2 linked regions of the Funiculus sociatus GB2-C1 genome follow. Each later gene encodes a partner of the first gene's protein in a complex. Links are inferred from orthologs where the notes say so. Each region holds a gene or a part of one and is shown in the gene's direction. Other genes may lie near its edges. The genes, in order: secA and secY.

Region 1 (14,862 bases):
TATGTCGTTTCTTGATGAAGCACATTTGTTAGAAATGTTAGGAGCAATTCCACAACTCGATTCGGTGCAGCAATTAGAGTTATTTAATCAATCTCCCTTGCCGGATTTGGAACCAGAACTCAAACAAGTTTTTCAAGTTATTTCCCTTGAACCTGCACCGTTTGATTTAATTGTGCAGCAGGCTGGTTTAACGCCAGGATCTGTATCTAGTGCGCTGTTGCAACTAGAATTACTTGGGTTAGTATCGCAATTGCCGGGAATGCGCTATCAAAGATTTTAGAAGCAACGCTTTTAGAAAAAATACCTCCTAATGGATGAACCAGTAAGGTGAATTGCTCTCACCCGCTTGGATGAACTGGTTAAGGGAAGCGATCGCGCGATCGCTTCAGTAATTTATAAATACTGATTGCAGTTTTGTAAGGTAGGCAATACACGCAAAATACAGTCTTATAGCTAACACTAAAAACGCAAATTACCAATTACCAAATTTAGATGACACATAATATTGAATTTGGCACCTTTTCCAACTCTGACGAAAGTCAACAACTTTTGGCATTACTGTGTCAGTGCTTCAATGCTCCACCCAGCGACGATCAATATTATGCCAATCTTATCGGCTTAGACAACTTTCGGGTAATCCGCAAAGATGGACGAGTAGCTGGAGGATTAGCCATCCTTCACATGGGACAATGGTTCGGTGGCTCTAGTGTACCGATAGCAGGAATCGCATCTGTTGGCATTGCTCCCGAACATCGAGGAACAGGCGTAGCGGCGGCAATGATGACAGAACTTGTCAAGCAGCTTTATGAAGCAGGTGTTCCTATATCAACACTCTACGCCTCTACAAGTGCGCTCTATCGGAAAGTTGGTTACGAACAGGCGGGGAACTATTGCCGTTTGTCGGTGCCAGTAGACAGTATTCTGCTAAAAGATCGCAGTCTGCCCATTTTTCCAGTAGCAGCAACTCAGCACGAAGTTTTTCACGAATTATACCGCCAACGAGCGATCGCATCCAGTGGCAATCTAGATCGAAATCAGGCAATTTGGAAAGGAATAATCGAGTCCAAGGAAGAAACAATTCACGCCTATCTAATTGGTGCTGAAGATAAACCACAAGGTTACATTATTTTTAGCCAAAAGTGGGGAGACAAAGGCTACAACCTACTAATTAGAGACATGGTGGCAATAACACCAGCAGCAGCACGCCGTCTGTGGACTTTCTTCGCCGATCACCGTTCTTTAGCAGAGAATGTTATTTGGCGGGGTATGGCCATCGACCCTTTTTTAGGTTTACTTTCAGAGCAAACTTACAAAATTACTGCTTTAGAAAGATGGCTTGTGCGAGTAATTAATGTGCCAAAAGCCCTTTCATTACGCGGCTATCCGGCGGGTGTAGAAGCCGAATTGCATTTGGAAATTCAGGATAACATTCTACCCGATAATAATGGGAAGTTTATCTTAGCAGTTTCCGGAGGTCGCGGTGAAGTAACTAAAGGCGGGAGGGGAGAATTACGCTTAGATGTGCGTGGATTATCGCCTTTATTCACAGGTTTGTTTACACCTCATCAACTGCAAACAATTGGGCAAATTGAAGCAACTGCTGATGCAATCGCCGCAGCAACGCAAATATTTGCGGGTTCGGAACCTTGGATGTCCGATCATTTTTGATAACAAGTTCGGAGTAGCGTGGCAATTAACGATTAGCCAGGAACTTCTCAAAATTCGGTACATCCACCCAGCAACCTGTTTCATGGGATTGATGGGTTAAATCCATTAATAGTTGAGAATAAACCCCTTCTCGCAGCGATGGCGTGACTGCTTTTCCGGCGTCAATTCCTTTCACCCAGTTGTCTACAACTCTGATAAATGGTGCCAAACGCCCATCAGTGTAATTTTGGGGAAACAGCAAATGATTAGGAATTTCTATCTCAGCTAGGGATTTACCCACGCCTGCACCCCAGAGGCGAAAACCATGAACGTAATCTTTTTGATTGTCGCTGCCCAAGACTAACGTCCCGCGATCGCCATATACTTCTATCCAGTGGGTTCGGCTTGCATAAACTACGGAACTGATACAAACTTGGCACGGCGTACCATCCGCCAAAAGCAGCATCAACGTACAAGTATCATCAGCATCCACAGCCTTCATTTCCCCCGTCTCTGGAACTGGACGAAAGGGAATTCCCGTAATCAACTGGGCGCATAGTCGCTGCACGGGTGCAAACAACCAACTAATATAATCAAAAGCGTGAGAACCAACTGCCCCCAAAGCACCGCCGCCTTGGTCTTTCCGAGCATACCAGTTCCAAGGGCGTGAGGCATCAGCGCGACTCGACACCAACCAATCTATTTTAATCAGGCGCTTTTCTCCTACATACCCTTCTGCCAATAATTGAGCAAATTTTTGCCATGCGGGGACAAAGCGAAATTCAAAATCCATTGTAGCGATCGCGCCAACATCGATCGCCATATTGTGCAGTTCTCGCGCTTGGGATGCTGATAAAGCTGTCGGTTTTTCCAATAATAAATGCTTCCCAGCTTGCAACACAGTCTTTGCCATTTCGTGGTGCAAAAATGGCGGCGTTGAGATACTGACAGCATCAACATCCGACAGGGTAACGATTTGTTCTAGGTTGTCGCCAGCGTGAGGAATGTTATGGGCAGAAGCGATCGCTTTTGCTTTCTCCAGATCCCGGTGATAAACTGCCACTACCTGAGTGCGCGGATGTGCCTGAAATCCGGGAATGTGGATTTTCTGACCAAATCCCGTGCCTACAACGGCTACGTTAACATTGCTGAGTGTCATGCTATTGCCGATTTAAACTTTTCCACCCATTCAACCACTTGATGACCTAAACGAGTGCCATTTAGTCGGTCGGCTTCCCGGATACCAGTGGGACTGGTAACGTTAACTTCAGTAAGGTAGCCGCCAATTACATCAATACCAACAAAAATTAAGCCATCCCGTTGTAATGTGGGCGCTAGTTGGGTGCAAATTTCCCGCTCTCGTTCGGTAATTTCCGTCTCAGCGACTCTACCACCGACTGCCATATTACCCCGAAATTCTTTACCTGTGGGAATGCGATTTAACGCCCCAATTGGTTCGCCATTGAGTAAGATAATTCGCTTATCTCCCTCTTTAGCGGCAGGTAAATAGGTTTGTACCATGACGGGAACTCGTCCCTGAAGGGTACTCAGTTCAATTAGGGAATTAAAATTGCGATCGCTCGCATCTAAAAATAATATCCCTTCTCCCGCTTTCCCACCCAGCGGCTTTAATACAGCTGTCCCTTTTGCTTCCAGAAATTCGCGAATTACCCCTTTATCGGCACTGACAATCGTTTCTGGAATTGCCTCTGTAAACTGGAGTGCATACATCTTTTCATTTGCTTCTCTCAGCCCTTTGGGGGCATTGATAACCAACGTTTTAGCAGGATCGATATAGTCCAGAATGTACGTCGCGTAGAGGTAAGGAACCGTCACTGGCGGGTCAGTCCGCATGAAAACCGCATCCATTGACTCAAGGGGAGAGAGCGTGCGATCGCCCACAGCAAACCACACCGGATCTGCCACCCACAGCCCGTTCACCAGATGCACTGGTGTCAGTTGCACAGGCTCCAGCACCGCCCAAGCCTTGCCATCCACCACACTCAATAAATTAGCCTGAGTTATCCAAACCTCATGACCAAGTACTTGCGCGGCTTCCATCAGCGCCACGCTGCTATCGTGACCAGGATCTAGCCGTTCGATGGGGTCAATGATAAATGCAAATTTCATTTTAGATATCAGCTAGCGGCTTTTTGTTCATTGTCGATTGTCCGTAGACGTGTGAAGAGGAAAGAAAGTTGGAACGTTTCAACTTCCCCACTCTTCACAGACCAATGACTTCTTATTGCAGGAGTTGATCAAGTTTACCTTGAGCCTCTAGGTCATAGGTATCATCGCACCCACCGATGTGCTGATTGTTGATGAAAACCTGAGGTACTGAACTCCGCCCATTAGCTCGTTTTGCCATTTGCGATCGCGCTGCCTCGTCCCCATCGATACAATACTCTGTATACTCAACGCCCTTTTCATCTAGCAAAGCCTTGGCGCGGATGCAGAATGGGCATCTGCTCCAGGTATAAATTTCCACGTTAGCAGCCATTTTGTCCTTAAATATTCATTAATATTTGTTAATCCTAGTCTATCCAAGTACATTAACTTTTCCCTGTCAAAATTAAATCCCTTAAAAAAACGCCTCTCACTTCCTTAAGAAGTGAGAGGCGTTTTAAGTAATACGTATCTCTACAGGAGAAAAAACTGTCCTTTAAATAGCCTTTGAGACTACTTTTTGATACCTTTGCGACTTTTGCCGAAACCCCAGGTTACTAAACCTGTCAGTAAGATGGCACTCATTGTATTCGGTTCAGGAACTTCCTTGGTTCCGCCTGTGTTACCACCTGTGTTACCACCTGTGTTACCACCTGTGTCACCATCTGTGTCACCACCGTTACTGTAGTCAACTCCGCTACCGCCATTGCTATAGTCAACGCCAGTAGTACCGCCTGGAGTTGGTACGGGAGTTGGTACGGGAGTTGGTACGGGAGTTGGAGTTGGAGTTGGAACTGGAGTTGGAGTTGGTTTGGGGGCGATCGCAACCGGATTATTCACAAAGGCTTCACTTCCCTCATTACCAAAGGCTTGGACGTGGAAACCCAGGCGCAGCGCACCGCTTGTCAAATCGCTAAAGACATTGCTTAACGTTTTGCCTGGATCTAAATTAAACAGGATACTAACCCATTCTCCAGGATTCACACCCATCTGTGACGTTGGCTGGTTAGCATCCACTACGAAATCTTCTGAAAACTTGACAGTATTCCCGCCCGGTAGATTACCTTTGTTCGCCTCAGAAAACGACACTCCGCTGCCGCTATCGGTAATTGAGATTATGTTCTTCAAAACGCTGGAGTCATCCCAGTAAAGTTGGGTGATCGAAGATAGTTGCGTTCCGATGTTGCTGAACTTAAACAAAACCTGAGTAGCGGAAAGAGTCTCTCCACCGCTAGCGTCGGTAACATCTACAAACAACTGGGATTCCCCAGTTGCCTCGTTCATGGCGTTATTGTGAGTAATGTTGCTAAATCCAAACTGAATGGCTTGCGCTTGTGTGGCGGTTAAGGCAGAAGATACAACAGCAACACCAGCAGCCAGCAAGGAATGTCCAATTAATGTCGAAAATAACCGTGTCATTGTAATTAAAACCTGAGTCTGTTTGAGCGTGTATTGAAGTTGCGCTAGGGGAAGCTTGATATTTCACTTCCATGCTGGGTTGTAGATAGCAGGAAGGTTAACCCTGATTTTAATAATTGGAACTTGTAGCTTAGCTTTTTTTTAATCAAAGCTAATGTTTACCTAGCTGCTTCAATTTCTACTATATCCACTGTTTAGTTTAGTGTCTATTACTAAAACGCAATCTTTTCTGTATCTTCATTTACTCTGAAGTTTTGATTAAAATACTGTGTAATTTACTGATACATATTCATAAATATATCTGATATTTATCGGTTATAGCCTGACCTGTACTTATGGACGAACCACCAAAAGTCCTGCGGGAAAAGGGTTCTGAGCCAAGCAAAAACTTTTAATAGAAAATATTTATAATTAATTATTGTAAGTATTACTTATTAACTATAAATTCAATATCAGCATAAATACGTAAACGAAATCAGTAACAGGGTCTGGCTTAGGCAATTTTAAGTATATTCCGATTATGAGTAGCCTTAAATATAAATTAGACAGTTAAAAGACACAAAAAGTTCTCAAGCAATCCTTGCAAGAGTTGGGGAATATTTTTTTCATTTGTCAGGCAGGTGTTTCTCCGGCAACAGGCTATAATAGCCAATCCTACGGTTGACAACCTATTTAGTAAGCTGGCGTGTATTTGATATTCTTGAATTTGTCAATAAGGAAATCGTTAGCCAATAAGTAACCGAAGCCCATATTTATTCGGGTATTTACCGAAAAACATGGTAGTAAATGAGGTTGCTAAAATTTGACGCAGTATTTCCCCGCAGAGGCTAGACTGGTTAGAAATCAACACTTAGCAGAAAACTACTGATGAGCGATCGCGCTTGAGCAGTATATATTTACAAAAGCAAGTTCATTGCCCCTTCTGGGAGGTTAAAGAGCGATCGCTTGGCTCTTTGAGTAAATATTTGGGAAATTACCTAAATTTGTAGGGGTAAGGCATCGAATAGATCGGGAAAAGAGGTATTCGGGAAGAGGAAGACGACACAGTTGCATTCTTGGGTTCCACAAGGCAAAGCAACGGGCAAAATACCGATCCAATCGCCTCCGCTCCTCCTCACTCCCTTTGATTGTCAAACAGTGTCACTCAAATACGCGATAGACTATAGCCTAGACTCGATAATATCCTTGTCAAGGCTCCATATAGCCTACTGCCGATGTTAATGTTGAAATACAGGTGTGCAGAGCGAGTCCAAACACAAAGCAGATTTTATGCTGTAGCGGGTTATATAAGTTTTGAGAGTGAGCCAAATCACAAGTTTATATTGCACTAAATGGCAGACGTTTTGGCGACTAAACTGCTAAGCTTTTTAAATTAATACCAAGAGCTAGAGTCCTCATTCGGACGTGCGTCCCAGAAGAGGCAGTAGCGTCAAAAAAGTTTCCCCAAGAAACGCTTGGTCTATCGGCACCTGCAATCATGCCAGTGAGCAGTTGTGATTCATACTTAAATTTAAGCATAGGGTCGTCTACCAAAGCACTTTTTAGTATGTCAGTAGAAGTTATACCATTTGGTATAGCTTGCCAACCACGGTTCGACCTAGCGCTTGGGCTAAACAGAGCAGGGCATTTCCACGCGATCGCTCACCTGGATGGCACAAACTATATGCAGAACCGAAAACCTTACTGATGGATCGCAATCGGAACCCTACAGGGAACACCCATGTCTAGCATACAAAACCTATTCACAATTCACTTTTGGGGCGTTAGAGGAAGTATTGCCTGTCCGGGGCCGGAGACAGTCCGGTATGGCGGCAATACACCTTGTGTGGAGATGCGCGTGGGTGGTGAACGCCTGATTTTTGATGGCGGCACTGGTCTACGAGTTTTGGGGCAATCGCTCCTGTCCCAAATGCCAGTGGAAGCTTATATGTTTTTCACTCACTCCCATTGGGATCACATTCAGGGGTTTCCCTTCTTCGTCCCTGCTTTTATCAAAGGGAATCGCTTCCACATTCACGGAACGATTGCTCCCAATGGCTCGACGCTGGAGCAGCGCCTGAGCGACCAAATGCACCACCCAAATTTTCCCGTACCTTTGCAGATCATGGGAGCAGATTTAAAATTCTACGATCTGCCAGTAGGTCAAAAGGTGGAGATTGGTGAAATTACGGTTGAGAATGCGCTCCTGAACCATCCAGGGGAAGCTGTGGGTTATCGCGTTAACTGGCGGGGCTGTGCGGTTGCCTATGTTACGGATACAGAACATTTGTCAGACGGTCTAGATGAAAAAGTTTTGTGGCTGGCGCGGAATGCAGATGTCCTGATTTATGATGCCACCTACACCGATGAGGAATACTCCTCGCCAACATCCTCTAAAGTCGGCTGGGGACATTCCACATGGCAGGAAGCGGTGAAAGTGGCGCGGGCAGCTAATGTGAAAAAACTGGTGATTTTCCATCACGATCCCCTACACAATGATGATTTTCTTGATCGCACTGGCGAGTTAGTAGCTCAACAGTTTCCCGATGCGATCATGGCTAGAGAAGGGTTGTCAATTCAGGTAGCGCCCCCTACTGTGCAGAATGCGATCGCTCAAAAAGAGGCAGGTGTCTCAGCCTGAAACAATTCATGGTCAATAGTCAATTAGAAATTGGCTACTGACTAATTACAAAATTATGTAAAAATGTAAAGCGTGTGGGTTACTTCTTCTCCTAACACTGCTATAACACCAACCGCTGTTGCTCTGGGAAACTTTGACGGAGTTCATCGTGGGCATCAACAGGTAGTCAGACCAATTTTAGAGGTTTCTGGCGCTCCTGCTGCCCTGACGCTTCCTCAATCGGCCCTAAATCGGCGGGAGCAACACCATTGGCTGAGCCTGCGGGAAAATGCTCATCAGTCCTCAGAAACGGGGATGCAAACAGATGAACATCTGATCTCAACGGTAGTGACGTTCAATCCGCATCCCAGAGAGTTTTTTACTGGTCAACGCCGAGGGTTGCTGACACCCCTGGCGGAAAAGGTGCGACAACTCAAGACAATGGGTGTAGAACAGTTAGTGCTGTTGCCATTTGATCGCAAATTAGCTTCCTTGAGTCCGGAAGATTTTGTAGAAAAGATTTTGGTGCAGCAGCTCAAAGCCCGTCGCATCAGCGTAGGAGAGGACTTTCGTTTCGGGTTTAAGAGAGCCGGAACAGCAGCAGATTTAAAAGCGATCGCAGCCTCCTATGGCATCCCAGTCACCCTCGTACCCTTGCAAACTTGTGAAGGAGAACGTATCAGCAGTTCCATCATTCGTCAAGCTCTAGAGTCAGGAGATTTAGAGCAAGCAAACCGCCTGTTAGGGCGATCCTACACCCTCACAGGATTAGTAGTAAAAGGGCAGCAACTCGGCAGAACCATCCGATTTCCCACCGCCAACCTGCAATTGCCTCCAGAAAAGTTTTTGCCCCGTTTTGGCGTGTATTGTGTCAGAGTCTATAACGAAGTCGAGAGCCTTTCGCAAGTCACACAGCCACCGCCAAAAGCCAATATAGAAACCCGAGCAACTAGCCTCACCACAGCAAAAGATGCTTCTGTCTTGCCTATAGAAGCCATTGGTGTGATGAATATAGGCTGTCGCCCCACTGTAGAAGGAACTTCTCCCACAGTAGAAGTTCACCTGTTAGATTGGTCTGGGGATTTATATGGAAAGACCCTAACAGTGAGCTTAGAAAAGTTTTTGCGTTCAGAACAAAAATTTACTTCTCTAGAAGCCCTCAAAGCCCAAATTCATGCAGACTGTGAAGCTGCAAGAGCTTTTTTGAGTAGTCATTAGTTATTATCAGCCGGAAAAAGCGATCGCATCTTGCACCAGTCACGATGAGCAACACAATTTTGTCCTAGAACAAAGCCACGAACTAAAGTTTGGGCTAAAAGCTAAAGTCAGTTTTAACTGGCTGAAATACAGATTTTATTAAAGAAAAGTTTCAACTCGTTAAAATCGGTTTAAACTTTCTAGTGTGAAATTTGTTTCAAAGCTTATGATAATAGGTTCAATTCAGGTAAGTAAAGAAAACCACTGACAACAGACCATAAATTAATGACAATGGAATAATAACTAATGATTAAAGACTATGAGACAACGTATTGAGCAGCTTAACCAAAATTTAAGCCGTACTATTGTAGGAAAAGCAGATGCCATTCGCTTAGTGCTGGTAGCGGTGCTTTCAGGCGGTCATGCTTTGCTCGAAGATGTCCCCGGCGTTGGCAAAACTTTACTGGCAAAATCTCTGGCACGCTCCATCGACGGCAAATTTCAGCGAATTCAATGCACCCCTGACCTTTTGCCTACAGATATTACCGGAACGAATATCTGGAATCCCGCTTCAAGAGAGTTTGAATTTTTGCCAGGGCCAGTGTTTGCTAATGTGCTGCTGGCAGACGAAATTAACCGCGCTACACCCCGCACCCAGTCTGCTTTGCTAGAAGTGATGGAGGAACGACAAGTTACCGTAGATGGAGTTTCTCGCACTGTACCTAGTCCGTTTTTTGTCATCGCCACTCAAAACCCAATTGAGTATCAGGGTACGTTTCCCTTACCAGAAGCTCAAATGGATCGCTTTACTCTTTCCTTAACCTTAGGCTATCCCACAGAACAAGAAGAACTCCAGATGCTGCAACGCCTCGCTGAAGGCGTGACAGTAGAAGATTTGCAACCGTGTATTTCTCTAGAAGATGTGCAGGAGTTACGGCGTTTATGTCAGGGCGTGAAGGTGGAGATATCTTTGCAACAGTACATCCTTGACTTGGTGCGGGCAACAAGGGCAGATGAAGAAATTACTCTGGGTGTAAGTCCTCGCGGTACAGTTGCCTTACAGCGAGGCGCTCAGGCACTAGCTTTTCTGGAAGGGCGGGATTATGCTATTCCCGATGATGTAAAATTTTTGGCACCTCACGTTCTTTCCCACCGTCTCATACCATCTGGCGGTCGCCGTGCTAAGACAATTGTGGAGCGACTGCTGCGCTCAGTTCCCATCCCGTAAGCGAGAAAATGAATATTGAGCAAGCTTTTAATGCTGCCGCAGCAGATTATGATAAGTTACGTCGCACCCTGATTCCATGTTTTGATGACTTTTATGGAACGGCAGTTCAGGTCATACAAATTGAGCGTACAGTACCGCTGAAGGTTCTTGATTTGGGTGCGGGAACTGGACTTTTTTCAGGTATGGTTCAGGCAGCATTTCCTGTAGCAGAATTTACCCTGATTGACTTAGCCGGTGAGATGTTAGAAATAGCTAAGTCTCGATTTAGCAGTATGGGTAAGTCTCCCAGAATTGTAATTGACGATTATGTTAAGGCTGATTTGGGAGGGCCATATGATTTAGTTATCTCCGGCTTATCGATACACCATCTATGCGATTTTGACAAAGAACGTCTTTTTGGGCGAATTTACGATGCCTTGAGTCCAGGGGGGATGTTCGTCAACGCGGATCAGGTACTAGGCACAACTCCTGAATTAGAGAAACTTTATCGACAACAGTGGATTGACAAAGTTGGCGCTATGGGTATTTCAGGCGAGGAACTAAATGCTGCCAAAAAACGTATGGAATATGATCGCATGGCACCTCTGGAGGATCAACTTGGTTGGTTAGAAGCGGCTGGTTTTGGGGACATAGATTGTTGGTACAAGAACTTTAGTTTTGCGGTATTTGGTGGGCGCAAATGAAGCGATTCTGGAATGCGCTCTCCTTGTGGGCGGGGTTTTGACTGCTAATGCTGCTTTGGAATGGGTTTTGTGAGGATGGGACGAAAAGTTAGATCGACACAACGGCAACAACTAAGGAAAGAAGTAGCGAAAGGCGGTAAACGCAAGCGATCGCTATTTACTTTATTCTTGCTACTTTTAGTCTGGAGTCTTATCTTGGGCTGGGGGTTGGCACAAGCAAGGGATGTCACCAGTCAGTCGTCAGTGAATACTCAACAGAGGTCAATGAAAGTTGAAACGTTGGTAGGTTCTAATAACTTGGCAGCTTTCCAATCGGACATCTCTCAAGCGCCAACAAACAAGGGACAAGCGACAACTGACCCGGTTTCCGGTCGCCTCCAGCTAGGGCAACAACTTTACTTGGACAACTGTGCCACCTGCCATCTTGCCCTACCTCCAGGGGTTCTCCCTAGCGAAACCTGGCAAAATCTGCTGCAAGAGACGCAGCAGCATTACGGAACCAAGCTACCGCGCATCATCACTCCCACACTTTTACTCATGTGGGACTACTTGCGTACTTATTCTCGTCCACAGTTAGAAAAAGAAGCAGTGCCGTATCGGGTCACAGAATCTCGCTACTTAAAAGCACTCCATCCCCGCATCAACCTGCCCCAACCAACTACACTCTCCAGCTGCCTTACCTGTCATCCCGGTGCCGAGAAATATAACTTCCGTAGTCTGACCGCTGAATGGGAAAATTCACCCTAGCTTGGGTGGGATGCCCGTACCGTTTCAGCCTGAACGAAAATGATACGATAATTTTAGGTTTTAGATTTTAATCCAAAATCTAAAATCATCGCCAGCGGAGAAACTCCTTCGCCCCGCAAAATCTAAAATTCTTAAGTTCTCTCTATCCTGCTATGTTTAAAAAAATACTGGGCGATCCTAACGCACGCAAGTTAAAAAAATTTCAACCTTACGTTGTAGACGTTAACCTTTTCGAGGAAGAAATCCAGGCGCTGTCGGACGAGCAACTAACAGGTAAAACAGCGGAATTTAAACAGCGCTTAGCAAAAGTTAAAACATCGCGGGAACGCGAAGAAGCTTTAGATGAACTGCTCCCAGAAGCCTTTGCTGTAGTCCGGGAAGCTGGTAAAAGAGTTTTGGGAATGCGCCACTTTGATGTACAGATGCTGGGTGGCATAGTTCTACACAAAGGTCAAATTGCTGAGATGAAGACGGGGGAAGGAAAAACCCTGGTGTCAACTCTGCCTGCTTACCTAAATGCACTCACGGGCAGAGGGGTTCACGTAGTCACGGTTAACGATTATCTGGCAAGGCGCGACGCTGAGTGGATGGGCCAGATACATCGGTTTTTGGGCTTGAGTGTAGGGTTAATTCAATCTGGGATGGGGCCACAGGAACGCCAGAAAAACTACGCCTGTGATATTACTTACGCGACGAATAGCGAACTGGGCTTTGACTACCTGCGCGACAACATGGCAACCTCAATGGTTGATGTGGTGCAGCGTCCGCCAAATTATTGCATCATTGACGAGGTGGACTCGGTATTGATTGACGAGGCACGGACACCACTGATTATTTCGGGACAGGTAGAACGCCCCACAGAGAAGTATATGCAGGCGGCTGCGATCGCGGCTGCTCTGGAAAAAGAAGTGGAAACTGACGGCTCAAAGGTTGGGCATTACGAGGTAGACGAAAAAGCCCGTAACGTACTGATGACCGATGAAGGGTTTGCCAGAGCCGAACAGTTGCTGGAAGTCAAGGATTTGTACGACCCGAACGACCCTTGGGCGCACTATATCTTCAATGCGATTAAAGCTAAAGAGTTGTTTAAAAAAGATGTAAATTATATCGTCCGCGACAATGAAGTAGTGATTGTGGACGAGTTTACAGGTCGCGTGTTGCCCGGTCGTCGTTGGAGTGATGGATTACACCAGGCGATTGAAGCAAAAGAGCGGGTGGAAATTCAGAATGAGACGCAAACACTGGCGACAATTACCTATCAGAATTTCTTCTTGCTGTATGACAAGCTAGCCGGGATGACCGGAACGGCGAAAACTGAGGAAGCTGAGTTTGAGAAAATTTACAAGCTGGAAGTAACTCAAATTCCCACCAATAGAGCTCCCGGACGGCGGGATATGCCAGATGTGGTCTACAAGGCAGAGGCAGGAAAATGGCGCGCGATCGCTGAAGAATGTGCCGAACTGCACAAACTTGGACGACCAATCTTGGTGGGAACGACCAGCGTAGAAAAGTCGGAATTGCTGTCAACTTTGCTTAGCGAACTAGAGGTTCCCCACAACCTGCTGAATGCGAAACCGGAAAATGTGGAGCGAGAGTCGGAAATCGTCGCTCAAGCGGGACGCAAAGGCAAGGTGACGATCGCAACAAACATGGCGGGACGCGGAACCGACATCATTCTCGGCGGTAATTCCGATTACATGGCACGTCTGAAGCTGCGAGAATATTTTATGCCCAAGATTGTGCAGCCATCAGAAGAAGATAGTTTTGCCTTAAGCTCTGTTCCAGGGGCTTCTGGACGTGCGCCCGCACAGGGATTTGTTCCGGGTAAGAAGGTGAAAACTTGGAAAGTTAGCCCGCAAATCTTCCCGACACAGTTATCGCGGGAGACAGAACAAAAGCTGAAAAGTGCGGTAGATTTTGCCGTGCAGCAGTATGGTGAACGGAGTTTGGCAGAATTGGAGGCGGAGGATAAGATCGCCGTTGCTTCCGAAAAGGCACCGACTGACGATCCGGTAATCCAAAAGCTGCGGGAGGTTTACAACTTAATTCGCAAAGAGTACGACATCCTTACCGAATCAGAACATGAAGAGGTGATAAAACTTGGCGGTTTGCACGTCATCGGGACAGAACGCCACGAATCGCGTCGGATTGACAACCAATTGCGCGGTCGGGCGGGTCGTCAGGGCGACCCAGGCTCAACGAAGTTTTTCTTGAGTTTGGAAGACAACCTGCTGAGGATTTTTGGTGGCGATCGCGTGGCAGGATTAATGGATCGGTTGCGCGTAGACGAAGATATGCCTATCGAATCCGGAATGCTAACGCGCAGTCTGGAAGGGGCGCAGAAAAAAGTCGAAACCTACTACTACGACATCCGGAAGCAGGTTTTTGAGTACGACGAGGTGATGAATAACCAGCGTCGCGCTATCTACGCCGAACGTCGTCGCGTCTTGGAAGGTCTGGATTTGAAAGAACAGGTGATCCAGTATGCTGAGCGCACAATGGATGACATTGTGGATGCCTATGTCAACCCAGAATTGCCTTCAGAAGAGTGGGACTTAAACAGTCTGGTAGCAAAAGTCAAGGAATTTGTCAATCTTTTGGCAGACCTGGAGCCATCTCATCTAGATGATATGGGTGTAGGGGAAATCAAAACTTTCTTGCATGAAGAAGTGCGAAAAGCCTACGATCTCAAGGAATCGAATGTAGATCAAATTCAGCCCGGTTTGATGCGACAGGCGGAGCGGTTCTTTATTTTGCAACAGATTGATACCCTCTGGCGGGAACACTTGCAAGGAATGGATGCTCTCCGCGAGTCGGTGGGTTTGCGCGGCTACGGGCAAAAAGACCCCCTGATTGAGTACAAGCAGGAAGGTTATGAAATGTTCTTGGACATGATGACGGATATCCGCAGAAATGTGGTATATTCCCTCTTCCAGTTCCAACCCCAAGCTCAGCCGCAAGCAGTTTAAATATAGCGGTTCTTCAATCAGAAAGTCGGAACAAGAGAACCCCACGCGAACAGCCAACCAGAGTTGGGAGTGGGGTTCTCTTATTAACCGGTAATTAGGGCTTGCTGAATAAATAATGGAAGACCCAGAGAAGGCTTGATTAGTGATTCAAGCCGACAATAATATAAGTTTTTGTTTTTCCTCATTTATCGAGCCATAGCTTTTGAT
Region 2 (14,305 bases), on another replicon or contig:
CTTCTCCCACTCGGTGGTTCTGGGGTAGACATACTGCCGCTTTTGTCGATGATTAATGTATAGTCTCGGTCTTGTGCCACAGATACTCCTTCCACAAAGAGATAATCTCCTGCGATCGTCAGGGTCTACTGATCTAGCCTAGCCCACTGGCTGAGACTATTAAGTAGATTGAGATTAAAAAAATAAAAAGTTTTAGTTACTTCTAGACTCTTTACGGTTGCGTTTCCCGCAAAGCTTGAAGATAATCAATCGCTGCATCTAGTTTGGCTGGGTAAGCATACGCAAATTCTTCAAACCAAAGACCTTCTTCTGAGAGTGGGTTTAAATTTTTCAGCCACTCCTTCGCTTGGCTTGCTAGTGCCTCTCTTTGCTGCTGCTTAATTTGTTCCTGCTTAATTTTTTTCTCTGCTAGTTGTTGCTGTTCTTTCAGGTTTTGGGCTTTTTCTTGTTCCTCAAATTCAGCCTTAACTTGAGCTAGTACGCTATCTTCATGGGAGTAAGACAAGTTATTTTTCCCAGGTTGCAGGGGGAAATTCTCGACAACCTCTACAGACGGCGCGATCGCGTGCGGGTTCACTAGCTTTTCTTTCAGTTGTTGCGATTTGTGAAGCAGTTTGGGGTTGTCTTTTTCTTCATACTCAGCCTTAACTGACGCGAGTATGTCATCTATCGATTCCATAATTTCGATACCTCCAATAAATTTTAGATTTGAGACTTTAGATTTTAGATACACGCTCACTTATCTAAAATCCAAATTCCAAATCCAAAATTAAACTATGTGTTAGTCAATAATGGCATTTATTAACACTTCAGTCAGGGTCATGTCCTCCATGTCATCAATGGTTACTGTGTCACAAATATCAAACTTGGCACCAGCACTTTGCAGTTCATCATCCAGCACTTTAAGGAATTTACTGGCTTGTGCGTCTGCGCCAACTTGAATAAACGAAATTGCCAGTTCTTCATCTCTATCCATGCGGCGAGAAGCTTCAATAATTACTTTCATCACCGCTTTTCGGTCATCCGGTTCCCCATCCGTAACTACTAAAATAGTTTCACCATTTGGCTTAGTTTGTCCGGTTGCTTTGCGCTGAAAGTAGCTATTGGTTGCATCTTGGAGAACTCCCGCCAAATCGGTACGACCAGATGGTTCATTTTCCCGAAAAATTTGCATTACTTTACTGGCGGTTACATTGTCGTAGCGTTTGAATCTACTAGCAAATAGATAAATGGTAATGCCATCCGGATCGAATTCTTCACATTTACTCGCTAAGGCTAGGGTAGATTCCTGCATGACCACCCAGCGACTTTTACTTCCTGGCTGGTCTATTAGTGACATACTGCCGCTTTTGTCAATGATTAAGGTATAGTCGCGGTTTTCCACCATAAAAGTTTGCCTTATTAGTTTGCTTCTTTAAAGGTATCAAAACTAAATGGTTTAATGGGTTGTAGTAGTTATAATTTGGGCGATTCAGGTGATTTTTGATAGGGATAAGTTAGCCCCACAACCGAGTTGTTGCTGCGGGGCTAAGTAAAAATGCTTGACGATTGTAGGAAATGAGCAGTTGTCGCGGGACTGTGGGCGATCGCTAGAAAAAATCGGTTGCTTAAGCAGCAGCGATCGCATTCTTCAGCGGTGTCCAACGGAATGCGCGATCGCCCCCCATCTCCACCGCAATTTTTACTCGCGGTTCCATGCTTGGCAAAGCGGTTAAATATTCCACTTCCTCACGCGAGAGGATATTTCCTTCGATAATCCACAACACTAAACCCTTCGACTTGGGGGGTAGGTGTTCCAATTGGTAATTCACCACAGGCGGTATGAAATAAGTACGAATGTCTTTTTTACCCAAATGCGCGGGACGCACACCGTGAACGCCTGTTAAATAGGCAGCTAAGTCGCCTAGTCCTTTTGCAGTAATGCGTAACGTGGTATAGCCAGCTGCACGCAACCGCCGCTGGTAACGTCCCTCAAAGCCTCCTTCTAAGGGTACGTACATCCCCAAAGCCCCCTCCTTTTCCAGTCCTTTGACAAATTGATTGCCGATGGTGATAAGTGCCATATATTTATCTTCTACCCTGCTTTAAGTTTTGTTAATGAGTGCTGCGGATTTATTATAGTTGGGTGGTGAGGAGCCTATCAACTGGGACAAGACAAAAAAAAATTAGCGGTTGGTAGACAATTCTTAAGAAAGGGTTTATAGTAAACAATTGTGGTCAAAATTCAGGCGGTTATTGCCGCTGAGGTCGAGATCGGGTAAAGGGACATTAGGCTTTCAGCTAAAAGGCTGTGCAGTCATAAGAATAGAAAGTTCATTGTTCCCAGCGATTTCGCTTCATGCGATGGTATAAAAGAAGGCTTCTTGACGGAAATCTTCAAAGCACCGGAAAAACCACATTCGCCTTCTCGGGATACTGAGTAGATAAAGCTGCTTAAGTCCCCGCGAATATAGGCAATGCCCTTCTGTCGCATATCCGACGGTCGAATAGGTTCACACCATCTGAGGGGAAAGCTTAAAAAGCTTTCTTAAAAGCTTGCTTCGATTCAATGCGAGGCAGTGCTATCTCTGGCTGGTCTGATCGCAACGAATGAAAACGTTTGTAAGAGCTTGTCGGTGTGGCGAGTGATCGCAACACCGCCTCTTTGTAGTGTGTAAAAGGGAGCAACCAAAAAGCCGTGCCTATTGGTATCCTCGGAACCAAACTCGGCATGACCCAAGTATTTGACGAAACAGGAAAAGCAATTCCTGTAACAGTCATCCAGGCTGGGCCATGTACTGTAACGCAAATTAAAACCAAGGACACAGATGGCTACGCTGCCGTCCAGCTTGGTTATCAAGAAGTGAAACCAAAGGCGTTGAACAAACCCCTGTTGGGACACTTGGCAAAATCGAGCGCTGCTCCTTTAAGGAAACTGCGGGAGTATCGCCTAGATAACGTAGGTGAGTTTGAGCTGGGTCAGCAGTTAAAGCCAGATTTATTTACTGCGGGTCAAATTGTGGATGTAATCGGTACAAGCATCGGTAAGGGCTTTGCCGGATATCAGAAGCGTCACAATTTCAAGCGGGGACCCATGTCTCACGGTTCCAAAAACCACCGTCAGCCCGGTTCGACGGGTGCTGGAACCACACCAGGGCGTGTGTATCCAGGGAAACGGATGGCAGGTCGTTTAGGTGGCGATCGCGTCACAATTCGCAAACTGACAGTAGTGCGGGTAGACGCGGAACGAAACTTGCTGCTGATCAAGGGAGCGGTTCCCGGTAAACCAGGTGCGCTCGTCAATATTTTGCCTGCCAAAAAGGTAGGTCGAAAGTAGTCATTAGTCATTAGTCATTAGTCATCCTTCAAAGACAACTGACAAAAGACTCTCGGACAACTGACAAAGGACTCTCGGACTAAGCATATGGTTAACTGTGTAGTACACAATTGGGATGGGGAAGAAGTCGGGCAGGCGACACTAGAATTAAAGGTTGCCAAAGAAGAGAACGCCGCACATATTGTGCATCGGGCATTAGTCCGGCAGCAGGCAAATGCTCGTCAAGGCACCGCTAGCGCCAAAACCCGCGCTGAAGTTAGGGGAGGCGGACGTAAACCCTGGAGACAAAAGGGGACAGGCCGCGCTCGTGCGGGTTCGATTCGTTCACCCTTGTGGCGTGGTGGTGGTGTGATCTTCGGACCCAAGCCAAGAGACTATGACCTAAAGATGAACCGCAAGGAGCGGCGTTTGGCGTTGAGAACAGCGATCGCTGACCGCGCCGAGGACATGGTTGTAGTTGAGGAATTTGGCGACAAGTTGCCCAAACCAAAAACAAAGGAATTGGTTGAAGCGATCGCTCGTTGGGGAGTCGATCCACAATCAAAAATCCTCCTCATTTTGCCAGAGCGCCAAGAAAACGTTTATTTGTCAGCCCGAAATATCGTCAATTTGAAGCTAATTTTTGCTAACCAATTGAATATTTTTGACCTGCTTAACGCTGACAAAATTGTAACAACGCCATCTGCCCTCGCCAAAATTCAGGAGGTTTACAGTGAGTGAATTTAATCGCCGCGACCTGGCGGATATGGTTTATCGCCCCATAGTCACCGAAAAGGCCACTCTGCACATGGAGCAGAACAAGTACGTCTTTGAAGTAATTCCCAAAGCGACCAAACCCGAAATTAAAGCAGCAATTGAAGACCTGTTTAAAGTAAAGGTTTTGAGCGTCAACACCCTTCGCCTACCACGCCGTAAGCGTCGCGTCGGCAAATTTGCCGGGTTTAAGCCTCAATACAAACGAGCGATCGTAACCTTAGTAAGCGGTGACTCAATTACCCTGTTCCCAGAAGTTTAAATTTTGGATTTTAAATAAAAAATCCAAAATAACACTCAACATTTAGCAGTTCAACTAAGAGTTTAAATTATGGGTACCCGTTCCTATCGGCCCTACACCCCCAGCACTCGCGAGACTACAATTTCGGATTTTGCCGAAATTACCAAGAGTGAGCCGGAAAAATCACTAACCCACTTTAACCATCGCGACAAAGGTCGCAACAATCGCGGGGTAATTACCAGTCGCCGTCGGGGTGGCGGCCACAAACGCCTCTATCGGGTGATAGATTTTCGCCGCGATAAGCGAGATATTCCCGCAAAAGTAGCAGCGATTGAGTACGATCCTAATCGTAATGCTCGCATTGCCCTGCTTTATTACCAGGATGGAGAAAAGCGCTATATTCTCCACCCAGTAGGGTTAGAGGTAGGCACATTTATCACCGCAGGTTCCAACTCCCCCATCGAGATTGGCAACGCTTTGCCGTTAAGCAATATTCCATTGGGAACTAGCGTTCACAATGTAGAACTGACAGCAGGTAAAGGTGGTCAAATTGTTCGTGCTGCTGGTGCCACTGCTCAGGTAGTAGCAAAAGAAGGTGGTTATGTATCCATCAAGTTGCCCTCCGGAGAAGTCCGGATGGTGCGCCGCGAGTGCTACGCCACGATTGGACAGGTTGGCAACGTTGAGCATAGAAACCTGAGTGCAGGTAAAGCAGGTCGCAACCGCTGGAAGGGCCGCCGTCCGAAGGTGAGAGGAAGCGTCATGAACCCAGTTGACCACCCACACGGTGGTGGTGAGGGACGCGCACCGATTGGTAGAAGCGGACCTGTGACCCCTTGGGGTAAACCAACCTTGGGCTATAAGACTCGTAAGCCTAAGAAGCAAAGCAGTAAATTGATTGTTCGTCGTCGTCGTAAAGCTTCTAAGCGGGGTCGTGGCGGTCGGGAATCTTAGAATTTTAGATTTTAGATTTTGGAATTTAGATTGCCAATAAATCCAAAATCCAAAATCAGAAATCAGAAATCAAAAATAATTTGGGGTTATGTAAAGTATGGGTCGTTCTCTTAAAAAAGGTCCTTTTGTTGCGGATCATCTGTTGAAAAAAGTTGAAACTTTGAACGCCAGAGGCGAAAAGCAGGTGATCAAAACTTGGTCTCGCGCCTCAACAATTTTGCCGCAAATGCTGGGTCACACCATCGCGGTTCATAATGGTCGTCAGCACGTTCCAGTTTACGTCAGCGAGCAAATGGTAGGACATAAGTTAGGCGAATTTGCTCCTACTCGTACTTTCCGGGGACACTCGAAAGATTCCAAGGCAAAGAGATAATTTTGAATTTTGAATTAGACAAGATTCAGAATTATTAAAACGGAGAAATCTATGGCAGTTGATACTACAGAAGAAGTCAAAGCGATCGCCCGCTACATCCGGATGTCCCCCCACAAAGTGCGGCGAGTTCTCGACCAAATTCGGGGGCGGTCATATCGTGAAGCGCTGATTGTACTGGAATTTATGCCCTATCGGGCTTGCGATCCAGTCCGCGATGTACTGCGCTCAGCAGCAGCCAATGCCGAGCATAACGCCGGGTTAGACCCAGCGAAATTAGTGATCTCTAAGGCATATGCTGACCAAGGGCCAACCTTGAAGCGCTTCCGGCCCCGCGCTCAAGGACGCGCCTATCAGATTCGCAAGCCAACGTGTCACATCACAGTAGCCGTTGCACCAGACACAGAAGAAAAATAACAGAACTGAGTTATGAGGAATGAGTAACAGTTTTACTAAATCATTTACTCAGTCCTCAGCACTCATCACTCAGCACTGATTTAGAGGAAGCATTCGTGGGACAGAAAATTCATCCAATTGGTTTTCGACTGGGTATCACCCAAGAACATCGCTCCCGTTGGTTTGCGGATGCTAAGCGCTACCCAGAACTCCTGCAAGAAGACCACACCATTCGGCAGGTAGTGGAGAAAAAACTCGCTAACGCTGGTATCTCTCAAGTGAGGATCGAGCGCAAAGCCGACCAAATCGATTTGGAAATCCACACAGCTAGACCGGGTGTTGTGGTAGGTCGAGGTGGTCAAGGCATTGAAGAATTACGCTCCAAGCTTCTTGAAGCTCTAGGCGGCAGTAATCGGCAAATCCGGATCAACGTTATTGAAGTGGCGCGGGTGGATGCCGATGCGGGGCTGATTGCCGAGTACATCGCCCAGCAGCTGGAACGACGAGTCTCCTTCCGGCGAGTCGTGCGTCAGGCAATTCAACGCGCTCAACGCGCTGAAGTCCAGGGAATTAAAGTGCAAGTAAGCGGACGGTTAAATGGGGCAGAAATTGCTCGAACCGAGTGGACGCGGGAAGGTAGAGTACCACTACATACCCTCCGGGCAGACATCGACTATGCTTACCGCACCGCCAAAACCATCTACGGGATTCTTGGCGTTAAGGTTTGGATCTTCAAAGGCGAGGTTATTCCAGGTCAGGAAGAAGTGCCTGCTCCTAATAATGCTCAACCCCGGCGTCGCCAACAGCGCCGCCGCCAGCAATTTGAAGACCGCTCAAATGAGTAATAGCTAATTGCTAATAGCTATCCGCTATTAGTAAGAAGAAATTAGCAATTAGCAGTTAGCAAAGGACAAATCATGTTAAGTCCCAGAAGAACTAAATTTCGCAAACAGCAGCGCGGGCGGATGAACGGGTTGGCAACCAGAGGCAGTGACCTAAACTTTGGTGACTTTGGCCTCCAGTCCACAGAACCAGCCTGGATTACATCCCGCCAAATTGAAGCCAGCCGTCGAGCCATGAACCGCTATATCCGCCGGGGTGGCAAAATCTGGATTCGTATCTTCCCAGACAAACCAGTAACCATGCGTCCAGCCGAAACCCGGATGGGTTCTGGTAAAGGTTCACCAGAGTTTTGGGTAGCTGTAGTCAAGCCAGGGCGGATCTTGTTTGAGATTGCCGGGGTACCGGAAGCAACTGCCCGCGAGGCAATGCGTCTGGCCTCCAACAAATTGCCGATTAAAACAAAGTTCATCACACGTGAAGGGGAACAGGTGTAAATTATGCCTCTGCCCAAGATAGAAGAAGCCAGAAATTTAAATGACCAAGAACTGGCTGATGAGATTTTAGCTGTCAAACAGCAGCTGTTTGATTTGCGGATGCAACAGGCAACCCGACGCCTGGAAAAGCCACATCAGTTCAAGCATATGAAGCATCGGTTAGGTCAGCTGTTGACCGTGGAAGGTGAGCGGCAACGGGCGGCAACGGATAACCAGCCAGCCCCAGAACCGCAGCCAGATGCACAATCCCAGGAGTAGAGTAGACCCCAATGGCAGTTAAAGAACGAGTTGGCGTGGTCGTCAGCGACAAAATGCAAAAGACCGTAGTGGTCGCCGTGGAAAACCGTTCGCCACATCCGAAATACGGAAAAATTGTGGTAAACACGAAGCGGTACAAGGCTCACGATGAGGAGAATGAGTGCAAAGTGGGCGATCGCGTCCGAATTACAGAAACGCGCCCCTTGAGTCGCACTAAACGCTGGACAGTCGCTGAAATTCTCAATCGCGAGGCTTAATAAGAAAGTTATGAGTTTTGAGAGCTGAGTTTTGAGTTAAAAATTCCAAGTCTAGAATTTCTTAAATTCTTCCGGCTTCAAAACTCAAAACTTAAAACTCAAAACTATTATTCAAAACTCCGGAGCAACGGAAGTATCCAGCTGGAGCAAAACTCAAAACTCAAAACTATGATTCAACCTCAAAGCTACCTAAATGTCGCAGATAACAGCGGCGCTCGCAAATTGATGTGCATCCGCGTCTTAGGTGCCAGCAGTCGGCGCTATGGCGGCGTTGGCGATGTGATCATCGCCGTTGTCAAAGACGCTATCCCCAACATGGCAGTCAAAAAGTCCGACGTTGTACGAGCCGTAATTGTCCGCACCAAGAAGAATATGCGCCGGGACAGCGGTATGAGTATTCGCTTTGACGATAACGCCGCCGTAATCATCAACGCAGATGGCAACCCCAGGGGAACTCGCGTTTTCGGTCCAGTCGCACGGGAACTGCGCGACAAAAATTTCACCAAAATTGTTTCCCTGGCTCCAGAGGTACTCTAATGGCAACAAAACAGTTTAAAAGAAACGGCTCCCAGCCGAAAGTGCGCTATAAAATGCACGTAAAAAAGGGCGATACAGTGCAAGTAATCGCTGGTCGAGATAAAGGCAAGGTTGGTGAAATATTAAAAGCGATTCCCGAAGAAAGCCGGGTAATTGTTAAAGGGGTTAACATCAAAACCAAGCACGTCAAACCTCAGCAAGAAGGTGAATCCGGTCAAATCGTTACGATAGAAGCCCCGATTCACAGCTCTAACGTTATGCTTTATTCGACCAGCCAAAAAATTGCCAGCCGCATTTGTTACACCTTTAATGAAGAAGGTCGTAAAGTGCGGATGCTCAAAAAGACTGGAGAAATCATTGACTAATAGCAATTAGCTGTGCAAGCTAATTGCCAGTCGGCTAATTGTTAACTACTATTTTCCCTGACCAAGCCCAGGGCATGAAGGAAAAAACCAATGGCACAAAAACTGAAAACGCTGTACCAAGAGACAATTGTTCCTAAACTGACAGATCGGTTTAATTACACCAATGTCCATCAGGTACCCAAAATTGTAAAGGTCTCGATTAATCGAGGTTTAGGAGAGGCATCTACTAACGCTAAAGCGCTGGAATCTTCCCTTAACGAAATTGCCAAGATCGCGGGTCAAAAGCCTGTGGTGACACGGGCGAAAAAAGCGATCGCAGGTTTTAAACTTCGTCAAGGTATGCCAGTGGGCGTAATGGTAACACTACGAGGAGATCGGATGTATGCCTTTCTTGATCGATTAATCAACCTGTCATTGCCACGCATTCGGGACTTTCGCGGTATCAGTCCCAAGAGCTTTGATGGTCGAGGAAATTACAGCTTAGGCATTAGAGAGCAGCTGATATTTCCAGAAATAGAATACGACAGCATCGATCAAATTCGTGGCATGGACATTTCAATCATCACCACAGCAAATACCGACGAAGAGGGCCGCGCCTTACTCAAAGAAATGGGAATGCCCTTCCGGGATAACTGAGGCAGTCATAATAAGGAGGGAACAATGGCGGCAAACGACACAATAGCAGATATGCTGACTCGCATTCGGAATGCGAATATGGCGCGGCATCAAACAACAGAAATACCAGCAACGAAAATGACGAAGAGCATTGCTCAAGTCCTGAAAGCTGAAGGCTTCATTGCTGATTTTGAAGAAGTTGGCGAGGGCATCGAGCGACACCTGCTGGTTTCCTTAAAATACAAAGGCAAGAATCGCCAACCGATTATCAACACATTGAAGCGGGTCAGCAAACCAGGACTTAGGGTATATTCCAACCGTAAAGACTTACCCCGTGTGCTGGGCGGTATTGGAATTGCGATCATTTCTACCTCCAGTGGCATTATGACTGACCGGGATGCGCGGCGTCAGGGGGTAGGCGGGGAAGTGCTGTGCTACATCTGGTAGTCATTGGTCACTGGAACGTTGTCAAATTAAAACGTTAGAAAGGGACTTTTGTTCTAACAACTTTCAAACGTTCAAACGTTCAAACGCCCAGGGACAACTGACAAAAAAAAGGAGTAATTAGTTATGTCTCGTATTGGCAAGCGCCCCATTAATATTCCCGCTAAAGTTCAAGTTGCCATTGACGGTCAACATGTGGCAGTTAAAGGCCCTAAAGGTGAACTTTCCAGGGTTCTGCCAGAGCAGGTGATCATCGAGCAGGAAGGCGAAACGATTGTAGTGAAGCGACGGGATGAATCTCGTGCAGCTCGCCAGCGCCACGGCTTGTCGCGGACTTTGGTTGCCAACATGGTTGATGGGGTTTCTCAAGGGTTCCAGCGACGTTTAGAAATCCAGGGTGTCGGTTATCGCGCCTCAGTTCAAGGTCGCAATTTAATTTTGAACGTGGGTTACAGTCACCCGGTGCAAATTGACCCCCCAGAAGGCGTTCAGATGGCGGTGGAAAACAACACCAATGTCATTGTGAGCGGTATTGATAAAGAAATCGTGGGGAACATTGCAGCCAAAATTCGCGCTGTCCGCCCACCGGAAGTATACAAGGGTAAAGGTATCCGCTACGCCGGTGAAGTGGTGAGACGTAAAGCTGGAAAGGCAGGTAAGAAGTAAAAATGAAGCTAACTCGGAAAGAATCAATTCACCGTCGGCATCGGCGGGTACGTCGCAAGGTGAACGGTACAGGCAATCGCCCTCGTTTAGCCGTCTTTCGCTCCAACCAGCATATTTATGCTCAGGTGATTGACGATGCTCAACAGCGTACCCTAGCTGCTGCCTCTACCCTAGAGCCAGAGCTGAAATCGCGCCTAGAAGGAGGAGCGAATGTAGCAGCCTCCGTAGAAGTAGGTAAGCTAATTGCCGAGCGATCGCTCGAAGTTGGTATCACAAAAGTTGTCTTTGACCGCGGCGGCAACCTTTACCACGGTCGCATCAAAGCCCTCGCAGATGCGGCCCGCGAAGCTGGGTTGGATTTTTAAAGGACAAAAGGCAAAAGGTAAAAGAAATTTTATATTTTTCCTAGTTTTCTTGCTTTTGCCTTTTTAGTTTTTACTTTCACTGTAATGGTTCAAGATAAAGCAATGGCAAAAGAACGTCGTAAAAATTCTGCACGTCGGGAAAAAGAAACTACATTTCAAGAACGGGTGATCCAAATCCGTCGCGTCAGCAAGGTCGTCAAAGGCGGTAAAAAACTCAGCTTCCGCGCCATCGTCGTTATTGGCAATGAGCGTGGGCAAGTTGGTGTTGGTGTCGGCAAAGCTAGCGACGTAATTGGAGCTGTTCGTAAAGGTGTCGCCGACGGCAAAAAGCATTTGATTGACATCCCTTTGACTAAATCAAATTCCATTCCTCATCCCATCAACGGTGACGGTGGTGGTGCCAAAGTGATGATGCGGCCAGCAGCCCCTGGAACAGGGGTAATTGCCGGGGGTGCCGTTCGCACGGTGCTGGAATTAGCTGGGGTTCGCAATATCCTAGCAAAACAGCTGGGTTCTAACAATCCCTTGAACAACGCTAGAGCCGCCATCAACGCTCTCTCCACCTTGCGGACATTTTCCGATGTGGCTGAAGAACGCGGTATCCCCATTGAAAACCTCTACGCTTAATAGTCAGTGGTCAGGCAAGAGTTGGAAAGTTGGAACGTTGGGTAGGTTTCTCGTTGAAACGTTCAAACCTTCAAACGTCTACTGGCAACTGGCAACTGACAACTGACAACTGACAAAGGACAAAAGACATGAGATTAGAAGACGCAGTTCCTAAAAAAGGCTCAAAGAAGCGCCGCCGTCGCATAGGTCGCGGTATTGCAGCTGGTCAAGGCGCTAGCGGTGGCTTTGGTATGCGCGGACAAAAATCAAGATCCGGTCGGGGTACGCGACCCGGATTTGAAGGTGGACAAATGCCCCTTTACCGCCGCCTACCCAAGTTAAAGCACTTTACGGTCGTAAATCGTAAACAGTACACTACGATCAACGTAAGTAAGCTGGCATCACTCCCTGCTGATACAGAGGTGAACCTAACCTCATTAATAGATCGTGGTATTGTCACCTCCAACGACGGGCCTCTAAAAATTCTCGGAGACGGGGATCTGAACGTGGCTCTGAATGTAAAAGCAGCTGCTTTTACAGGCTCGGCTCGCAGCAAAATTGAAGCAGCTGGCGGCAGCTGCGAAGTTGTCGCTGCCCGATAGGGTTAAGCATTGTGTGTGCCAGCGCCTGCTCGATGACGTAGAGGTATCGCTTCATGGTTGTTAGTCGAGATAAAACTCCAACTGCTCAGGAAACTTTTTTGCAGATGGCTCAGGCAGCTGGTCTTAGGGGCCGGCTGCTAGTTACCATCGGTCTGCTAATTTTAGTTCGCGTTGGCATCTTTCTGCCCGTACCAGGTATTGACCGAGCCGCGTTTGGTAGAGATATTCAAAATAGCCCCTTAATTGGATTTTTGGATATCTTCTCAGGGGGCGGTATTTCTGCCTTGGGGATTTTCGCTTTAGGGATTTTGCCCTATATTAATGCCTCCATCATTATCCAGTTGCTCACAGCTGCTATCCCAGCTTTGGAGAAATTGCAGAAGGATGAGGGGGAAGCAGGGCGGCGAAAAATCTCTCAGGTTACTCGCTATGTAGCGCTGGGGGGAGCTTTGCTTCAAAGTACCTTCATTGCCGGGTGGCTTGAGCGTTATGCGACGGATGTTCGCGGGCCTCTGTTCATGGCCGAGACAGCACTGGCACTGACAGCAGGTTCAATGTTTGTCATGTGGGTGTCGGAACTGATTACTGAACGGGGAATTGGCAACGGTGCTTCACTGTTGATTTTTATCAATATCGTGGCGGTTCTACCTCGTTCCCTTGGGCAAACTATTAATTACGCCCAGCTTGATAATCGCAATGTGGGTCCTGTAATTATTCTGCTCGTAGTGTTCCTGGTGATGATCCTGGGGATTGTGTTTGTTCAGGAGGGAACCAGGCGAATACCGATTATTTCGGCACGCCGTCAGGTGGGCAGAAGACTTTATCGGGAAAGAACTAATTACCTGCCGTTGCGACTCAATCAGGGCGGCGTTATGCCGATCATCTTTGCGTCTTCGGTTTTGATTTTCCCTAGTTTTCTAGCTCAGATTACTCAAAACAGTGGCAACAACCAGTTGTTGTCTCAACTCCATCTAATTTTGACCCAGGTTGCTAATGCTCTCAACCCAAGTGGTCAGATGCCGTGGGTTTATGTGACGGTTTATCTCATCTTGATTCTGTTTTTCAGCTATTTCTACGCTTCTCTGATTGTGAACCCGGTAGATATGTCACAGAACCTGAAAAAGATGGGTGCCAGTATTCCTGGTATTCGTCCGGGTCGTGCCACTAGCGAGTATGTTGAGCGGGTGTTGAATCGATTGACATTCTTAGGCGCTATCTTTTTGGGTTTGGTGGCAGTCGTGCCAACAGCTGTGGAAAGTGTTACTGGGATTACTACCTTTCAGGGGCTGGGAGCTACCTCTTTGCTGATTTTGGTGGGTGTTGCAATTGATACAGCTAAGCAAATTCAAACTTATGTCATCTCCCAGCGGTATGAAGGAATGGTGAAGCAGTAGTGACGCGATTGATTTTTTTGGGGCCGCCTGGGGCGGGAAAAGGAACTCAAGCACAAATTCTGGCTCAGGAGCTGGAAATTCCGCACATTTCCACGGGTGACATTTTACGAAATGCCAAGGCTGCTGGAACTCCACTCGGTCTAAAGGCCAAGGGGTACATGGATAGCGGTGAGTTGGTTCCTGATGAGCTGATTTTGGATATGATCCGCGATCGCCTTCTTGAATCTGATGCCAAACCTGGTTGGATTTTGGATGGTTTTCCTCGTAACGTCTCCCAGGCGACTTTTCTGGATTCACTGCTACAGGAATTGAACCAGGGTATTAAGTACGCGCTTAACCTGGAAGTCCCAGATGAAGTGTTGGTCGCAAGGATGTTGGAACGAGGGCGCAAGGAAGGCCGGAGTGATGATAAGGAAGATGTCATTCGCAACCGTTTGGAAGTATATCGCTCCCTGACGGCACCGTTGATTGATTTCTATAATGATCGCTCGAAGTTGGTTTCAGTTGATGGCGATCGCTCGCTTGATGAAGTCACTAACGCACTCAAACAGGTGGTGCATCATTAATCTTTTTTGGGGTCAGTCTGTTGCCAGACTAGCAGCGGGTACTGACCTCAAACCGATGGGTTGATTTTTTGATAAAATATGTTAAGAAAGCCTTGACCGACAATCAGCCCTATGATGCGCGTCTAAAAACAGAAAAATTGAGGAAAAGACAACTTGGCTAAACAAGACTTAATTGAAATGGAAGGCACGGTGACAGAATCGTTGCCTAATGCTATGTTTCGCGTTGATTTGGATAATGGATTTAATGTATTAGCTCATATCTC

What was found.
Region 2: the proteins of secA (region 1) and secY are in contact, whole or in part, in a crystal structure (PDB 3DIN), measured with the Thermotoga maritima proteins. The link is inferred for Funiculus sociatus GB2-C1 from one-to-one orthologs. Residues at the interface, in WP_004082002.1 of Thermotoga maritima: Glu261, Ala262, Arg263, Lys300, Ala301, Arg302, Thr303, Ile304, Ile305, Leu323, Tyr324, Asp325, Pro326, Val329, Ser330, Tyr333, Ile336, Lys340, Phe345, Val349, Glu363, Phe364, Tyr374, Ser375, Gly376, Gly377, Glu393, Ile395, Thr482, Ser483; in WP_004081795.1 of Thermotoga maritima: Glu108, Gly109, Glu110, Glu111, Ala236, Glu237, Arg238, Arg239, Ile240, Thr241, Ile242, Gln243, Tyr244, Ala245, Arg246, Arg247, Val248, Thr249, Gly250, Arg251, Arg252, Val253, Tyr254, Gly256, Ala257, Ser258, Thr259, Tyr260, Leu261, Pro262.

What each region holds. Positions count from the first base shown.
Region 1 is NZ_JAMPKJ010000074.1:11-14,872, reverse strand. Bases 11,460-14,855 are described here. They hold secA (preprotein translocase subunit SecA), read left to right. Parts: upstream 11,460-11,838; coding sequence 11,839-14,655; downstream 14,656-14,855. Other genes in these bases: NDI42_RS24355 (diheme cytochrome c), read left to right, coding at 11,460-11,686. In the rest of the region: DNA-processing protein DprA, read left to right, coding at 1-280; NDI42_RS24410 (GNAT family N-acetyltransferase), read left to right, coding at 493-1,668; NDI42_RS24405 (Gfo/Idh/MocA family protein), read right to left, coding at 1,694-2,806; gshB (glutathione synthase), read right to left, coding at 2,803-3,777; grxC (glutaredoxin 3), read right to left, coding at 3,890-4,147; NDI42_RS24390 (hypothetical protein), read right to left, coding at 4,327-5,232; NDI42_RS24385 (hypothetical protein), read right to left, coding at 6,583-6,750; NDI42_RS24380 (hypothetical protein), read left to right, coding at 6,779-6,919; NDI42_RS24375 (MBL fold metallo-hydrolase), read left to right, coding at 6,953-7,852; NDI42_RS24370 (bifunctional riboflavin kinase/FAD synthetase), read left to right, coding at 7,925-9,049; NDI42_RS24365 (AAA family ATPase), read left to right, coding at 9,348-10,256; NDI42_RS24360 (class I SAM-dependent methyltransferase), read left to right, coding at 10,265-10,939; more of NDI42_RS24355, read left to right, coding at 11,015-11,459. UniProt on the Escherichia coli protein: Required for protein export, interacts with the SecYEG preprotein conducting channel.
Region 2 is NZ_JAMPKJ010000033.1:8,456-22,760, forward strand. The notes cover bases 11,467-14,305. They hold secY (preprotein translocase subunit SecY), read left to right. Parts: upstream 11,467-12,135; coding sequence 12,136-13,476; downstream 13,477-14,305. Other genes in these bases: rpsE (30S ribosomal protein S5), read left to right, coding at 11,467-11,501; rplO (50S ribosomal protein L15), read left to right, coding at 11,630-12,082; NDI42_RS16250 (adenylate kinase), read left to right, coding at 13,476-14,042; infA (translation initiation factor IF-1), read left to right, coding at 14,196-14,305. Also shown: NDI42_RS16135 (VWA domain-containing protein), read right to left, coding at 1-80; NDI42_RS16140 (salt stress protein, Slr1339 family), read right to left, coding at 212-679; NDI42_RS16145 (vWA domain-containing protein), read right to left, coding at 782-1,387; ndhN (NAD(P)H-quinone oxidoreductase subunit N), read right to left, coding at 1,608-2,063; rplC (50S ribosomal protein L3), read left to right, coding at 2,678-3,316; rplD (50S ribosomal protein L4), read left to right, coding at 3,404-4,036; NDI42_RS16165 (50S ribosomal protein L23), read left to right, coding at 4,029-4,331; rplB (50S ribosomal protein L2), read left to right, coding at 4,401-5,264; rpsS (30S ribosomal protein S19), read left to right, coding at 5,362-5,637; rplV (50S ribosomal protein L22), read left to right, coding at 5,689-6,051; rpsC (30S ribosomal protein S3), read left to right, coding at 6,147-6,875; rplP (50S ribosomal protein L16), read left to right, coding at 6,948-7,367; rpmC (50S ribosomal protein L29), read left to right, coding at 7,371-7,625; rpsQ (30S ribosomal protein S17), read left to right, coding at 7,637-7,882; rplN (50S ribosomal protein L14), read left to right, coding at 8,051-8,419; rplX (50S ribosomal protein L24), read left to right, coding at 8,419-8,784; and 6 more genes. UniProt on the Escherichia coli protein: The central subunit of the protein translocation channel SecYEG. Consists of two halves formed by TMs 1-5 and 6-10.